2 regions of the Cupriavidus sp. 291-E7 genome follow, and region 2 is predicted to be linked to the other one. Evidence: predicted binding sites of a transcription regulator. Region 2 holds the regulator's gene; the other holds the start of a gene.
What was found. Region 2 encodes FNR, which switches genes on or off when oxygen is low (the NO sensors DNR and NnrR bind a similar motif). Its sites were predicted from a motif close to TTGATNNNNATCAA; they were not measured.

Region 1: the regulator FNR is predicted to act here: its motif matches at 6,128-6,141, upstream of hemN (oxygen-independent coproporphyrinogen III oxidase).

What each region holds. Positions count from the first base shown of each region.
Region 1 covers NZ_JBYOJV010000007.1:171,926-179,987, forward strand. Annotated here, with positions in the region: gene AC3FLX_RS14480 (YMGG-like glycine zipper-containing protein) at 1-2, opposite strand, end outside; gene AC3FLX_RS14485 (UvrD-helicase domain-containing protein) at 289-2,376, shown strand; gene AC3FLX_RS14490 (response regulator) at 2,731-3,462, shown strand; gene AC3FLX_RS14495 (ATP-binding protein) at 3,467-4,762, shown strand; gene AC3FLX_RS14500 (ABC transporter substrate-binding protein) at 4,784-5,956, opposite strand; gene hemN (oxygen-independent coproporphyrinogen III oxidase) at 6,205-7,671, shown strand; gene AC3FLX_RS14510 (c-type cytochrome) at 7,771-8,062, opposite strand, start outside.
Region 2 covers NZ_JBYOJV010000008.1:249,910-257,971, forward strand. Annotated here, with positions in the region: gene ccoG (cytochrome c oxidase accessory protein CcoG) at 1-1,129, shown strand, start outside; gene AC3FLX_RS16450 (hypothetical protein) at 1,177-1,386, shown strand; gene AC3FLX_RS16455 (hypothetical protein) at 1,383-1,628, shown strand; gene fnr (fumarate/nitrate reduction transcriptional regulator Fnr) at 1,709-2,434, opposite strand; gene AC3FLX_RS16465 (sulfite exporter TauE/SafE family protein) at 2,520-3,287, shown strand; gene scpB (SMC-Scp complex subunit ScpB) at 3,834-4,853, shown strand; gene rluB (23S rRNA pseudouridine(2605) synthase RluB) at 4,882-6,810, shown strand; gene rimP (ribosome maturation factor RimP) at 7,143-7,631, shown strand; gene nusA (transcription termination factor NusA) at 7,628-8,062, shown strand, end outside.

The DNA.
Region 1 (8,062 bases), on a different contig from region 2:
ATGATGGCTCCTTCTTTTCAATGGTTTGTCATCGTTTCGATGTGTTTGGTCTGGTGGTCCGAACCGGTCGCGCAACGCGCGAGACCCGCGCGGTCGTGCAAGGTAAGAGGCAAGCTCCGTGCCCCGCGTGCCCCCGCTTTACGATTGTTACCAGCCTGAAACGCCGCTTGTCGGACGCTGTCCGACACCGGGCTGAAAGACATGAAGCGCGTGTTAACATCGACGCCTTTGGCGCGCCGCGTCGCACGTGCGCCTTGATACATCCCGCCTGCATCGTTTCCCTGCCCCATGACCCACGGACTCAACGCCGCGCAATCCGAAGCGGTTCGCTACCTGGACGGCCCCTGCCTTGTGCTGGCTGGCGCCGGCTCCGGCAAGACGCGCGTGATTACGCAAAAGATTGCGCACCTGATTGAGGACAAGGGGTTCGAACCGCGTCACATCGCCGCCGTCACTTTTACGAACAAGGCGGCCAAGGAGATGCAGGAACGCATCGGCAAGCTGATGGAAGGCAAGACCACGCGCGAAGGGAAGCGCATTCCACTCAAGCAGCTGACGGTTTGTACGTTTCACTCGCTTGGCGTGCAAATCTTGCGCATGGAAGCCGAGCATGTCGGGTTGAAGCCGCAGTTCTCGATCATGGATTCGGACGACTGTTTCGGGCTCGTGCAGGAGCAGCTCGCCACCACCGACAAGAAGCTGATCCGCAGCGTGCAAGGCACGATCTCGCTGTGGAAGAACGGCATGGTCGATCCGGAGACCGCGCTGGCGCAGGCCGCCAATGCCGACGAGCATCAGGCGGCGATGGTCTATCGCAACTACGTGGCCACGCTGCACGCGTATCAGGCGGTGGATTTCGACGATCTGATCCGGCTGCCCGCCGAGCTGTTCGCACGCGATGAAGCCGTGCGGCTGAAATGGCAGAACCGCCTGCGCTATTTCCTGGTGGACGAATACCAGGACACCAACGCGTGCCAGTACCAGTTGCTGAAGCTGCTGGCCGGCGGGTCGCACCTGCGCGCACCGGCCTTTACGGCCGTGGGCGACGACGACCAGGCCATCTACGGCTGGCGCGGCGCCACGCTGGATAACCTGCGCCTGCTGCAGACCGATTTCCCGGACCTCAAGGTCGTCAAGCTCGAACAGAACTATCGCTCGACCGTGCGCATTCTCGAAGCGGCCAACGCGGTGATTGCGAACAACCCCAAGTTGTTCGACAAGAAGCTGTGGTCCGAGCATGGTATGGGCGATCCGATCGCGGTGCATCCGATGAACGACGAAGAGCACGAGGCGGAGTCGGTGGTGTTCCGGCTATCCGCGCACAAGTTCGAGCGTCGGGCGCAGTTTCGAGACTATGCGATTCTCTATCGCGGCAATCACCAGGCGCGGCTGTTCGAGCAGATCCTGCGGCGCGAGCGGATTCCCTATGTGCTGTCCGGTGGCCAGAGCTTCTTCGACAAGGCCGAGATCAAGGACATCTGCGCCTACCTGCGCCTGATCGCTAACCCCGACGACGATCCCGCATTCATCCGCGCCATTACCACGCCGCGCCGTGGCGTGGGCAATACCACGCTCGAAGTGCTGGGCACGTTCGCGGGCCAGGCCAAGGTTTCGCTGTTCGAGGCGGCGATGATGGGCGGTATCGAGGCCAAGCTGCAGCCGCGCCAGCTGGAACCGCTGCGTGTGTTCTGCGAATCGATGGTGCGGCTGGCCGACCGTGCCGCCAAGGACCCAGCGACCGTCGTGCTGGACGATCTGATGGAAGGCATCCACTACGAGGCCTACCTGTACGACACGTTCGACGAACGCCAGGCGCAGTCGCGCTGGACCAACACGCTGGAATTCCTGGACTGGCTCAAGCGCAAGGGCACGCGACCCGAAGCGGATGGCGAGGGCGAGGCTACCGGCTTCGACAACGCCGATGGTTTTGGCGACGAAGGCAAGAACCTGCTGGAACTGACGCAGACCGTGGCGCTGATGAGCATGCTCGAAGGCCGCGAGGAAGATCCTGACGCGGTAAGACTGTCGACGCTGCATGCATCGAAAGGCCTCGAATATCCGCACGTGTTCCTGGTGGGCGTGGAAGAGGGCATCCTGCCCCACACCCGCGAGGACGAAGACCTTGGCGACGACAAGATCGAGGAAGAGCGCCGCCTGATGTATGTGGGCATCACGCGCGCGCAACGCAGCCTGCAGATCAGCTGGTGCAAGAAGCGCAAGCGCGCGCGCGAAACCTATTCGGTCGAGCCGTCCCGCTTCATCGCCGAGATGAAACTGGAGGATGGCCCCGCACCGCAGGACGCGATGCCTGCCATGAGTCCGAAGGATCGGCTCGCCGGCCTGAAGGCGCTGCTCAACAAGCCTGCCGCAAGCTGACGTTGATACAAGGCCGACAAGACGCCGGAGTACAGCCTTACTACGATTGCCACCGCGTGAGAACGTCTCGGCGTTCCTGCGACGCACCGTGCCCGCCCTTCGGTTGCGGTGCGGCTGGGCGCATGCGAGCCCGGCTTCTTCCCTGTTGAACGCTCCCGGATGCGGCAGCACCGGGAGCGTATTTTTCTCCGGCCGGCACACAGCGCCAGCGCCACCACCTTCGTGGCACGGGGCAGGCCACATGTGGCCCTTTCCGCACGTATCAACTTTGATACAAAGCCGGCATCGCCTGTAATCTCCTGGCTGGTACATTGGCCGCTCGGAATTTCCGCGTCTTTCTTATTTCCACACCACATGGACCTGTCGCAAAACCTGCCCATCCGCCTGCTGATCGTCGACGACGATCCCCAGATCCGCACCATGCTTGCCGAATACCTGGCCACTTTCGGTATGGAGGCGGAAGGTGCCGAGGGTGGCACGGCAATGCGCGCAGCGCTGGGTACGCAGGAGTACGACCTTGTGATCCTGGATCTCTCGCTGCCGGGCGAGAACGGCCTGACGCTGTGCCGGGAAATCCGCGAGCGCAGCGACCTGCCAGTGATCATGCTGACCGCGCGCGCCGAGCTGGCCGACCGCGTGGTGGGTCTGGAGGTGGGCGCGGACGACTACGTGACCAAGCCGTTTGAAATGCGCGAGCTGGTGGCTCGCATCCACACCGTGCTGCGCCGCAGCCGTGGCGAGGTGCGCCGGACGACGCCCGCCGCTGGCGGTCACGAGATGCGTTTCGGATGCTGGCGCCTGAATGCGACGCTGCGCCAGCTCGTCGATGCCGAAGAGACCGTAGTGCCGCTGTCCAATGCGGAATTCCGCCTGCTGCTGACCTTTATCGAGAACCCGAACCGGGTGCTCGACCGCGAAATGCTGATCAACAATGCGCGCGGCCGCGACCTTGATGTGTTCGACCGCAGTATCGATCTGCTGGTATCGCGCCTGCGCCAGAAGCTGCGTGACGATCCGCGCGACTCGTCGCTGATCCGCACCGTGCGCGGCGAAGGCTACGTCTTCACCGGCAACGTGGAGCACTGACGGCATGGCTGCTGCGACGCCGCCGTCGGCTGACGGCGCATCGGTTGTGCGTCCGGACCCGCGCGCCGGCGAACCGGCCCGGCGCCGCCGGTTCAATTCGATGTTCATGCGGTTGTTCTTCGTGATGACCGCCATCATGCTGGCCGTGCACGTGCTGGGCGTGACCGTGATCGAGAGCGTGTTTCCACGCCCGGGATCGGAGCGCTACATGGAGCGCATGCGCCGGGCCGCCTCCGAAGCCGAAGCCGCCGGCCGGCTGCTGCCCGGCCCGCCGCCCAACCCGCTCGAAGGCGTGTTCATGCCCGACCATCCACCGGGCCCGCCGCCTGGCATGCGCGGCAATGAACCGTTCGACTTCGATGGCCCGCCGCTGCGTCCCGAAGCGTTCCGCGAACGCCGTCCTGGCGATTGGCCGCCGGGGCCGCCAAAGGGATTCCATATCCGTGGCATCTGGCCACCGCATCTGGGGTTGCTGTTCCAGCTGGCGGCCATCCTGATCGCGTCCTGGGTGGGCGCCCGCCTGCTGGCGCGGCCAGTGCAGCAACTGGCCAGCGGAGCCAACCGCCTGGCGCAGGACGTGCACGCGCCGCCGCTCGATGAAGACACCGGTCCGGCGGAAGCCCGCGATGCCACGCACGCGCTGAACCTGATGCAGCAGCGCATCCGCACGCAGCTCGCGCAGCAGTCGCGTTTTCTGGCCGCGGTTTCGCATGACCTGCGCACGCCGCTGACACGCATGAGCCTGCGCATCGAACGCGTCGAAGACAACGACGTGCGCTATCGGCTGCGCCAGGATCTGGCCGAGATGAACGGCCTGATCGATGCCACGCTGTACTACCTGCGCGAGCGTGACGATGCCACGGGCCCGCGCCAGCGCGTGGACGTGCTGGCCTTGCTGCAGGCCGTTGTCGACGATGCGCAGGAAATCGGGCAGGACGTGCGGCTGTCCGGCGATGCCGCGCCGCTGCTGGCCTATCCGACCGAACTCCGGCGCGCGGTGGTGAACCTTGTGGAGAACGCGCACCGCTATGGCGGCGCCGCGCACATCATCCTGACCGATAGCCCCGAGCGCGTGTCGATCGACGTCTGCGATAGCGGTCCCGGCATTCCGCCCGCGGAGCTGCAGCGCGTGCTGGAGCCGTTCTATCGCGTGGAATCGTCGCGCAGCCGCGCCACCGGCGGCGTGGGTATGGGCTTGTCGATTGCCGCCGACATCGTGGCGCGCCACGGCGGCGAGCTGAAGCTGTCCAATCGCCTCGAGGGTGGCCTGCGCGTAAGCATCACGCTGCCGCGCGCCTGAGATAGGCGGCGCGGCGCGCTGTCATGCTCGCTGCGGCAGGCCGCTCTTGCCGATCGCCGCCAGTTGCACGTACTGGGACCCCCGCAGCCCGCGCGTGAAGTCCAGCGTGAAATCGCCTACGTCGATACGTGCCTGAAGCGCGCGGCGTAATTCGGCCGTACCCGATGTCTTCATTCCCACGGCCGAGCGCACCAGCCACGCCGCGCCGATGTAGCCCGCTAGCGTGGCGGGCGAGGGTGGCTCGTCGAGATACTGCTTCATGCGTGCGACGTGTTCCTTCACCACACGTAGTGTCGATTCCTGCGGTCCCGGCGCAATTTGCGTGACGACCATGCCGCCCGCATAGTTGGTGCCGAGAATTTCGCGCGCGGCCGACGGACTCACCGCCGATAGTCCCACCAGAAAGCCGTACCAGTTTTGCGCCGCCAGCGCGCGGCCAAGACTGCCGTAGGCCAGCGTATCGCCCGCCACGATCACGGCGCCAGGACGGGACGATGCGATACGCCGCGCGCCTTCCTCCAGGTTGCCGGTCAGCACCACGGCGCGCGTCGACATGTCCTTTTCAAGCCGCGCCAGCCAGGGCGTGCCGACGCCGAGCGTGCCTGCCGCAAAGTCCGGCGATACCGCCAGCGCAATGCCGCCCAGCCCGTAGCTGCGCAACTGGTGAACCGCGGCATCGAGTTCGGCCTGGTAGTCGGCGCGGGTGAACCACACGTTGTCCGCAGCCAACGCCAGCCCCGACAGCGGCGCCACGATCTGCACGCCGCGCCGGGTCAGCTCGGGCGAATTGGCCAGCGTGGGCAGCAGGCTGTCGCCCGGCCCGAACAACACTTCGGCACGCTCGTTGTCAGCCAGCGCCGTGGCCTGCGCGGCGGCGGCGCGCGGGTTCGATGCGTCGGCATCGCGCACAACGTGCACGACGCGCAGGCCACCATTGCTGGCCGGCGATGCATTGAAGGCATCGAACATCACTTTGGCGCCTGCCAGATAGTCGCGTGCCTGATCGGCCTGCGGGCCAACCCGGTCAACCAGGTGGCCGACGACGAGCTGCCGGCGAAGCACCTGGCCAGCCGGCTGTGCAAAGGCGGGCAACATGGCGGCGGAAGAGAGTGCGCCGAGCATCCGCAGGGCGCGACGGCGGCCCGCGAACGCGGGCGCACAAGTGGGGATCGACTGCGGCAAGGCTGGGCGCATGGCAGTGAAGGTAGTCGGGTGGAACGCAGAAAGCGCTGCAGGCAGCGGAAACGGGCGGGACGACGTGGAGCCGGGGCCGAGACTATCGGCCCTTCATGACGCTTCCGTGACTTTCACCAGACTTGCAGCCCCCGCCTTCGCGGGGCTGGCAGGCGTACGGTTGCCGTGATTTTGATTGGCGTCAAAGTTTCACTACCGCGCGAGGCATAGCATCGGTCGTCACCCACGCCAACAAATCGAGTCCCCGCATGTTCGCCCCCAATTCCGACGTCGCCGGCACCGCGTTCGACCGCCGCGCACTTGCCGATTTCCGCAGCCTGGCCGGCCGTATCGATGGCAACGGCCCGCGCTATACCTCTTATCCCACCGCCGACCGCTTTCACAACGAAGTGGGCGATGCTGGCTATCTGCGCGCGTTGCAGGCCTGTCGCGCCGACACACCAGCGCCGCTATCGCTTTATCTGCACATCCCGTTCTGCGAGAACATCTGCTACTACTGCGGCTGCAACAAGATCATCACCAAGGACCACAGCCGTAGCGCGCAGTATGTGGATTACCTCTCGCGTGAGATGGCGATGGTGGCGGCACGGCTTGGCGAGCGTCGCGCCGTGATGCAGTCGCATTGGGGTGGCGGCACGCCAACCTTCCTCGATCCCGATGAAATGCGTCGCGTCATGGCGGCGCTGCACGAGCATTTCGTATTGCTGCCCGAAGGCGAGCACTCGATTGAAATTGATCCGCGCCGCGTGACGGACGAGCGCATGGACCTGCTGGCCGAACTCGGCTTCAACCGGATCAGCCTCGGTGTGCAGGATTTCGACCCGGAGGTTCAGCAGGCCGTCCATCGCGTGCAATCGTATGAAGAGACGCGCAATGTCGTGCTGGCTGCGCGGCGCCTGGGTTTTCAGTCGGTCAGCGTGGATCTGATCTACGGACTGCCGCACCAGACCACGGCGCGATTTGGCGCGACGATCGAGCGCGTGCTGGAGCTTCGTCCGGATCGGTTGTCGGTCTACAGCTACGCGCATCTGCCGCATGTGTTCAAGCCGCAACGCCGTATCGATGCCGCAACACTGCCGCCGGCGGCGGAGAAGCTCGACATCCTGGTGTCGACGATCGAACGGCTGACCGCCGCTGGCTACGTCTACATCGGCATGGATCACTTTGCCTTGCCCGACGATGACCTGGCCATCGCTCAGCGCGAAGGCCGGCTACAGCGCAATTTCCAGGGCTATGCCACGCATGCGGGTTATGACCAGATCGGTCTCGGGGTATCGGCGATTGGCGCGGTTGCTGGCCACTATGTGCAGAACGCCCGCACCACGGATGCGTACTACAGCGCCATCGACGCCAGCCGTCTGCCGATCGTGCGCGGACTCGAGATGTCCGCCGACGATCATCTGCGCAAAGCCATCATCGGCGCCTTGATGTGCAACGGCACACTCGACATCGCTGCCGTCGAAGCGGAATACGGCATCGACTTCGCCACGACTTTTGCCGCCGAACTTGCCGACCTGGACAAGCTGGCGGCGGATCACCTGGTGCACCGTACGCCGGAGCGGATCGAGATCACGACGCTTGGCCGCCTGCTGGTACGGCGCGTGGCAATGGTGTTCGACCGTTACCTGCGCGAAGATGCCAGCCGGCCGCAGCCCGCTCCAGCATCGAATGACGCAAAGGTGATTCCACTGGTGCGCTACTCGCGCGTGGTCTGAAGCCGCGGACGATCTGTAAGAAACATCGGCAAGAAGCAAAAGCAAGAAACAAAAAAGCCCGCGAATCATCGCGGGCTTTTTGCTGAGCGTCTGCGGGAATTACTTCGCCGCGTTCGCCATGTAGTCCGACGCTGCAATCACGTCCGCATCCGGACCCGCGTAGCCGCCCTTGGGTGGCATCACGCCCTTGCCCTTGAGAGCGAAGTTGTGCACGGCGTCCATGCCTTCCTTGAGACGCGGTGCCCAGGCAGCCTTGTCGCCGAACTTCGGCGCACCCGCCACGCCAGCAGCGTGACAAGCGGCGCAAACCTGTTCGTAGACTTTCTTGCCCGTTTCAGCCGAAGCCGCGGCCGGCGCGGCAGCGGTTGTGGCGGCTGCCGGAGCGGGAGCC
Region 2 (8,062 bases):
CATTGCGGGTCGGCTGTTCTGCGGCTATGCGTGCCCGCAGACGGTCTATACCGAGATCTTCATGTGGATCGAGCGGCGGGTGGAAGGCGACCGCATCGCACGCATCCGCCTGGATGGCGATCCGTGGAGTCTGCGCAAGCTTCGACTCAAGGCCACCAAGCACACGCTGTGGATTCTGATTGCACTGTGGACGGGCTTCACGTTCATTGGCTACTTCGCGCCGATACGCGAACTCGGTGGCGAGGTTCTGCACTGGACGCTGGGTCCTTGGCAAGCCTTCTGGATGCTGTTCTACGCATTCGCAACATGGGGCAACGCCGGGTTCATGCGCGAGCAGGTTTGCAAGTACATGTGCCCGTACGCGCGCTTCCAAAGCGTGATGGTGGATCGCGATACCTACGTCGTGACCTACGACGTGGGGCGTGGCGAGCCGCGCGGCAGCCGCTCGCGCAAGACCGATCACCAGGCAGCCGGCTTGGGCGATTGCGTGAACTGCAGCATTTGCGTGCAGGTATGCCCGACCGGCATCGATATCCGCGATGGGTTGCAGTATGAGTGCATTGGCTGCGGTGCGTGTATCGACGCCTGTAATCAAGTGATGGACAAGATGGAGTATCCACGTGGACTGATCCGGTACACGTCGGAGAACGCCATGCGCAAGAAGCTGTCGGTCACCGATGCCCGCAAGCGTCTGCTGCGCCCGCGCACCATCGTCTACACCATGATCTGGCTGGCGCTGTGCGCGGGATTCGTTGTGTCGCTGGCCATGCGTACACCGCTGAAGGTCGACATCATTCGTGACCGCGGCGCGCTCGGGCGCGAAGTGGAAGGACGCTGGATCGAGAACGTGTATCGGCTCCAACTGATCAACGCGACTGAGGCGCCGATGAAGATCCGTGTGCAGGCGCAGAGCGACGATCTGAAGGGGCTGACGGTCGAATACGACCATGCCGCCGAAGCGCTGTCGCCTACGTCGAACCGGTTGCTGCCGATCCGGATTCGCGTGCCGATCGATGATGCCGCGCAAGGGACGCACAAGATCGAGGTGACGGTCACTGCCGAGACCGAAGCCGCGCGCGAGGTGAATATCCGGCAAAGCACGAGTTTCATCGTCCCTCGCAATCTGTGATGCTGTCACAGATTGCGAAGAGGGACGGATGCCAATAGGAGAGCGCAATGACCCCACACCCCGCAAAACCCTGGTACAGGGAACCCTGGCCCTGGATCCTGATGAGCGGCCCGCTGTTGGCGATGGTTGGTTGCGGCATTACGATCTGGCTGGCCAACAGCCACGCCGACAAACCGGTTGCAGATGCCGCTCGTCACGGCCTGGTAGTCGAAAAAGTCGGCGCGAGTCGGAGTGAGCCGTCAGCGAGGCGCCCATGAGACTACGCTGGCTGATGTGGGTGTTATGGCCGGCGTTTCTGATGGGCGGTGCGGCCACAGCGGTGGTGTTCTCGGTAGTGGACCCCGGAGATCTCAATTTCTTCGGGCATCCGGTTGAAGCATCGCGGCAAGCGATCTACACCGTGGGTTTCCTGGTGGCGTGGCTGTTCTGTGCGCTATCGAGCGGACTCACGTTGTACACGATGCCGGTGAAGCTCAGCGATACCGATGAACTCGAATAGCAACATTAAACAGAAAGGCCGCACCGGATACGTCCCGGTGCGGCCTTTGTCACGGTGCTCGGTATGAGATGTAGCGCGTGTCAGCAGGAGCGGCTATACACCTGCTTGATGCCTGCCATGTCGACCAGTTTCACATGTCGCTGACGAATCTGGATCAGGCCCGCTTCAGCGAAGCGCGAGAACAGACGGCTGACGGTCTCGAGCTTCAGGCCAAGGTAACTACCGATTTCCTCGCGGCTCATGCGCAGCACGAACTCGGTGGAGGAGTAACCGCGTGCCGAAAGTCGTTCGGACATGTTCACGAGAAAAGCAGCAAGCCGCTCTTCCGCGCGCATCGAGCCAAGCGTGATCAGCATGACCTGGTCTTGCGAGATCTCCTTGCTCATCAGCCGCAGGAACTGGCCCTGCAGAGAAGGCAGGCTGCCCGACAGCGATTGCAGGTCGTCGTAACGCACGACGCAGACTTCGGTGTCTTCCAGCGCGGTGGCGTCGGATGCGTGTTGCATCTCGCCCAGGCCGTCGAGACCGATGACTTCGCCGGGCAAGTGGAAACCGGTGATCTGGGTGCGCCCGTCTTCCATCGTGACGTGCGTCTTCAGTGTGCCAAAGCGAATGGCATAGACCGCGCTGAGCGGTTCGCCCATGCGGTAAAGCGTTTCGCCCTTATGGACACGCACACGTTCCTGAACGAGCGTGTCCATTTTCGCCAGGTCTTGTTGCGACATGCCGACGGGCAGGCAAAGCTGGCCCATTGCACACGTGGAACAACGGGGCGACATCTCGGTGACGGGAATGGAAGTCAACAATTGAAGTGCTCGTTATGAATGCGCTTGCAGCGAGGGCGCGATGCAGGCATTTTACAGTGTCGAGTGACGCAGAAGCGAGGAACAGTTGCCATTTGGTGTGCTTTTAAGCGTTTTTCTTATGGCTTTGCTCGGTGGTATGCATTGCGCTGCCATGTGTGGAGGAATTGCTATTGCTGCGGAGCAAAAACAGCCCCGCACTGTGGCTGTTTTCATACATCGCTCGCCGCGACACTGGTGGGCCGAGCTGTGCGTCATGCATGTTGGCCGCATCACTACGTACATGCTGCTTGGCGCGGCGATGGGAGCGGTGGGCGCGACCGTATGGCGCCAGGAGTATCTGCCGTTGCAGCGATGGCTCTACGCGTTGGGCAGTGTGATGCTGATTGTCACGGGCGCGTGGTTGTTGCGCGGACGCGTGATGCGAGCCGACTGGATCGAACGGCTGGCGTCTCTGGCAGCCGTGCACGTGGTGCAACATGTTCGATCGATGAGTGCTCGCTTGCCGGCGAGCTTGCGGCCGCGTCAACGGGCCATGCCGATGGCGCGCCGCTATGGCATGGGGCTGGCCTGGGGTCTGGTACCGTGCGGGATGGTCTACAGCGCACTCGCTCTGGCGTTGCTGGCCGGCAATGCCACGTCAGGTGCGCTCGTGATGGGTGCCTTCGGACTCGGCACATTACCGAACCTGCTGGTGATCTCGGGCTTGTCCGGATACCTGCGCCAGCTTTCCCGCAAACCGGCCATACGGATGGGCGCAGCCATCGTGGTGATCGGGTTCGGCATGCTGGGCGTGGCCCGTTCGATCTGGCTCCCTGATACGTTGGCGCAACACGGCTTTTGCGTGGTGTTCTGAATCGGCCACAGTGCCGGGTTGCGGGCGGGGCCGGGAATGCCATACAATCCCGAGAACCACGGTATCGCGCCGCACCATGCTTTTTGCGTCGCCGGGCCGCTTCCCTGATCTGGGACGCGTGCCCAGGTTTCCGGTCACTCCGGTGCGCCGGCAACGTCTCTACAGTTCATCCGGTTCAAAAGATCTGGTTAAAAGACCGGCGGCGGTTGGGAAGGTGGCGCCGGCCAGGGCGATGTTGCCCCGAGCCGATACCGTTTTGTTTCTTGCCGTCTTGGCCATCCGGTGGCCCAGGCGAATGTCCGCCCCGAAGGGAGAAGGCGCGACGCAAGAGGTCCGTCGATTGGTGAAACTGGCCAGCCCCGGACGATCTCCTGCCGGACCGACCCGGCAATTCGATGCAAAGAACGAGGTGCACGGCTGCGCTGCGATAGGCATGCGAGTTGGCTGCGCGATGAGATGGCGGGCTTCGGCCTCGCTGTATCTGCAATCTCCAGTGCTCCGGGATTCGTCCGGGAGCAGGTGCAAAGACAGGCTGCACGCAATCACATGAATACCCAAGAGGCGAAGATCGTCCTCGAGACCGCGCTGATCTGTGCGCAGGAGCCGTTGCGCGTTGGCGATCTGCGACGGCTGTTTGCCGACGACGTCGGTGCCGACACCATCCGTGTGCTGCTCGATGAGCTGCGCAAGGACTGGCAGCAGCGCGGGGTCGAGCTCGTGGCATTGGCCAGTGGCTGGCGTTTCCAGAGCCGCCCGGAGATGCGCGAATTCCTGGACCGGTTGAATCCCGAGAAGCCGCCGAAGTACTCGCGCGCCGTCATGGAAACGCTGGCGATCATCGCGTATCGGCAGCCGGTCACGCGTGGCGACATCGAGGAAATCCGTGGCGTGACGGTCAGTACGGACGTGGTGAAAAAGCTCGAGGATCGAAGCTGGATCGAGGTCATTGGCCATCGCGACGTGCCGGGCCGCCCGGCGCTGTATGCGACGACCAAGGCGTTCCTGGACGATCTGGGTTTGCGGTCTCTCGACGAACTGCCGCCGCTCGAAGACGCCCAGGCACAAGCCCAGGCTGCGTTGCTGGACCAGCAGGCCATCGATTTCGAGGAAATTGCCACGGCCAATCCGCCGGCGGGCGATGAAGAGGCGTTCGCCGTATCCGGTGCCGAAGCCATTGCCGCTACTGGAACTGCCCAGCCAGGCGCCGAACCCACCGCGACGGCAGACACGGATGACGCGGCGTCGGTAGCCGGCTCCGCAGAAGAGGTCGATACGATCAACGTCGTCGCCGGCGAAGCCGAGGCTCCTGAGCCAGGCGAGCATGCCGCGAGCGCTGGCCAGATGGTTTCGGAAGATCCGGAATCGCCTGAGGCCGACGACGATAACAGCGATACCAGCGTCGCCCGTAAGCCCGATGAAGACGGGCAGGACGATGCGCCGGTGGCACATGCCAACGGCTACCACGTGGACACCGAGGCTCCGGAAACGGAAGCCGCCGAGCGTACGGACCGGACTGGCGATGTGCCATTCCCGACCGAAGACGACGACGAACGCGTGTCCAACTGAACAACATGCAACATCGATAGTGAATACTTTGTCTGATTCCGCTGAGCAAGACGTCCGCCAGCCGGACGTGCCGGGCGACACCGGCGCAGCCCCTGATTCGGGTAACGACGCCGACGGCGCACCGCGCCGCAAGGGGCTTCGTCGCGGTTTGCGCAATCTGGTGGCTTCACGCCGCCAGGCAGCGCAGGATCGGGATGTAGGCCGTGCCGAGACCGATGCGCCGGTGGCCGCCGAGTCCGGTGAGGGGGCGCAGCCCCCGGCACCGCGAGGCCGTGGCCGCCGCAAGCCCGCCGCAGCTGTGGCCGAGGCCGGTGCCCCGGTCGTGGCGCAGGGCGAGGCTGGTGAAAGCCAGTCAGCGCAGCAACCTGGTCAAGGCCAGCGCAAGCGCCGCCAGCAGCCCCAACGCAAGGCCGCACTGGTCGATGGCGACAGCAAGCCAGCCGCCGAACAGCCCGGCAAGCGCAATCGCAACGGCCAGCAGCGCAAAAACCAGGCGGGCGCCGGTAAGCAGGGTGGTGCTGCGCGCGGCGAGCAACGCCAGGGTGACAGGCCAGGCAAGCAGGGCGGCAAGGCCGCCGCGGCCAAGCCGGCTGCGGGTGCCGAAGATCTGTTTCGCTTTGTGATTTCCGAGCAGTTCGATCAGGAAGAAACGATCGTGCCGCGCACCAAGGCCAAGCCGGTGCGCGAGCTGACGTCCGATGACGATGCGCCGAAGCTGCACAAGGTGCTGGCCGAAGGCGGCCTGGGCTCGCGGCGCGAGATGGAAGAGCTGATTCTGCAGGGGCGTGTGTCCGTCAACGGGCTGCCCGCGCATATCGGTCAGCGGATCCTGCCGGCCGATCAGGTTCGCGTGAACGGCAAGCTGATTCATCGCAAGGTCTCGACCAAGCCGCCGCGTGTGCTGCTGTATCACAAGCCATCCGGTGAAATCGTCAGCCAGTCGGATCCGGAAGGCCGTCCGACCGTGTTCGACAGCCTGCCGCGCATCAAGAACGGCAAGTGGGTGGCCGTGGGTCGCCTCGACTTCAACACCGAAGGTCTGCTGATTTTCACGACGTCTGGCGACATCGCCAACCGCTTCATGCATCCGCGCTATGGCGTGGAGCGTGAGTACGCGGTGCGCACGCTGGGCGAACTGGCGGAAGCCGATCGTCAGGCGCTGCTTCACGGCATTCAGCTCGACGATGGCGAGGCCAACTTCCTGCGCATCGCCGATGGCGGTGGCGAGGGAGTGAACCAGTGGTATCACGTGGCACTGACCGAGGGCCGGAACCGCGAAGTGCGCCGCATGTTCGAGGCCGTGGGCCTGACCGTGTCGCGCCTGATCCGTACCCGATATGGTCAGTTCCTGCTGCCGCGCGGCCTCAAGCGAGGCCGCTGGCAGGAGCTGGAAGCCACCGACGTGCGTAACCTGATGGCGAATATCGGCCTGAAGGCGCCGGCCAAGGCCGAGCAGGGTGGCAGCAAGGGCGCCACCAAGGTGGGTGGCCGCAAGGCACGCACCGAGGCCGCAATTGCGGGCATGCCGATGCACACGGGCATGGACGGTCTGCCGCGCTTTGAAAAGGCCGGCGGGAATCGCGGCGGCGGCAACGCCGGCCGTGGCCAACCCGATCCGATGCAGACCTCGATGGGTTACATCCCGTCCGGTCCCGCACCGCTGACGTCTCATACGACAAAGTTCAGTGGCGGGATGGGCGGTGCCGGTGGCATGCGCGGCGTGGGCGGCGGCAAGAACGCGGGCGGTGGACGCGGCGGCCGTGGCGGCAACGCGGGCAATGCGGGTAACGCGGGTAACGCGGGTAACGCGGGCGGAAACCGGCAGCGCCGAGGCGGCGGCGGTGGAGACGTCAACGGCAATGTGATGCCCAAGGCCGCCAAGGGCGGTGGCGGCAATCGCCGGCCACGCGGCGGTGGTGGTGGCGGCGGCGGCGGTGGCCGCGGCGGTCACCGCTAACAGGGTTGGGTCGATGCCGGGCGTACCGGCGATCGGCCCCGTTCTGGCGCGGATGCTAGCTGGCTTTTGCCTTTTAGGCATAATCCGCGTATAATCCAAGTCTATTCAAAAGTATCATCCTCGGCGAGGATGGGCGAATGATGGGCATTGCGCCCATTTTTTTTTGGTTCGCCCGTTTGTGCTTGCGGCTGGATTGCGTCACCTGGATGACGGATCCGCCCTTGGGGATGATGGGGCAGGCAGGGCTTACAGGCCGTTTCGGAACCTCGATTTCAGAACGTTGTGTTGTCCGGTGTCTGCCAAGGTATTGAAAGCCACTACTCGGGATTACAGTGCATCTGGCAGATTTGATCGAAACCACCCTTAACGGCATGGGCTACGAGTTGGTTGAGCTTGAGCGTGCCCCAGCCGGACTTCTGCGTGTCTACATCGATCAGCCTGAAACCGGCATCGTCATTGAGGATTGCGAAAAAGTCAGCCGACAGCTCACGCACGTGCTGATGGTCGAGAACGTCGACTACGAGCGCCTCGAAGTGTCGTCGCCGGGCCTGGACCGTCCGCTCAAGAAGCTGGCCGACTTTGTGCGTTTTGCGGGTGAAGAAGCCCGCGTCACGCTGCGTCTGCCGGTCAATGGCCAGAAGAATTTCGTCGGCATCCTGCGCGAACCCACGGGTGAGGCCGGTGCCGAGAAGATCGGCCTGGAATTCGAGGGCAAGGATGGCCCGGCACTGCTGGAATTCGCCATACCCGACATCGACAAGGCCCGTCTGGTGCCAGTGATCGATTTCAAGGGAAATCAAAGAAAAGGGAACAAGCAATGAGCCGCGAAGTTCTGTTGCTCGTCGATGCGCTAGCGCGCGAGAAGAACGTCGACAAGGATGTGGTGTTCGGTGCGCTGGAGGCAGCTCTGGCCTCGGCCACCAAGAAGCGTTTCGAGGAAGACGTGGATATCCGCGTCCATATCGACCGTGAATCCGGTGAGCACGAAACGTTCCGCCGCTGGCTTGTCGTCCCTGACGAGCAGGGGCTGCAGGAGCCGGACAAGCAGATCCTGCTGTTCGAAGCACGCGAACAAAGCGTCGACATCCAGCTGGATGACTTCATCGAAGAGCAGATCGAGTCGGTGGAATTTGGCCGTATCGGCGCGCAGGCCGCCAAGCAGGTGATCCTGCAGCGTATCCGCGATGCCGAGCGCGAGCAGATCCTGAACGACTACCTGGATCGCGGCGAGAAGATCATGACCGGCACGGTC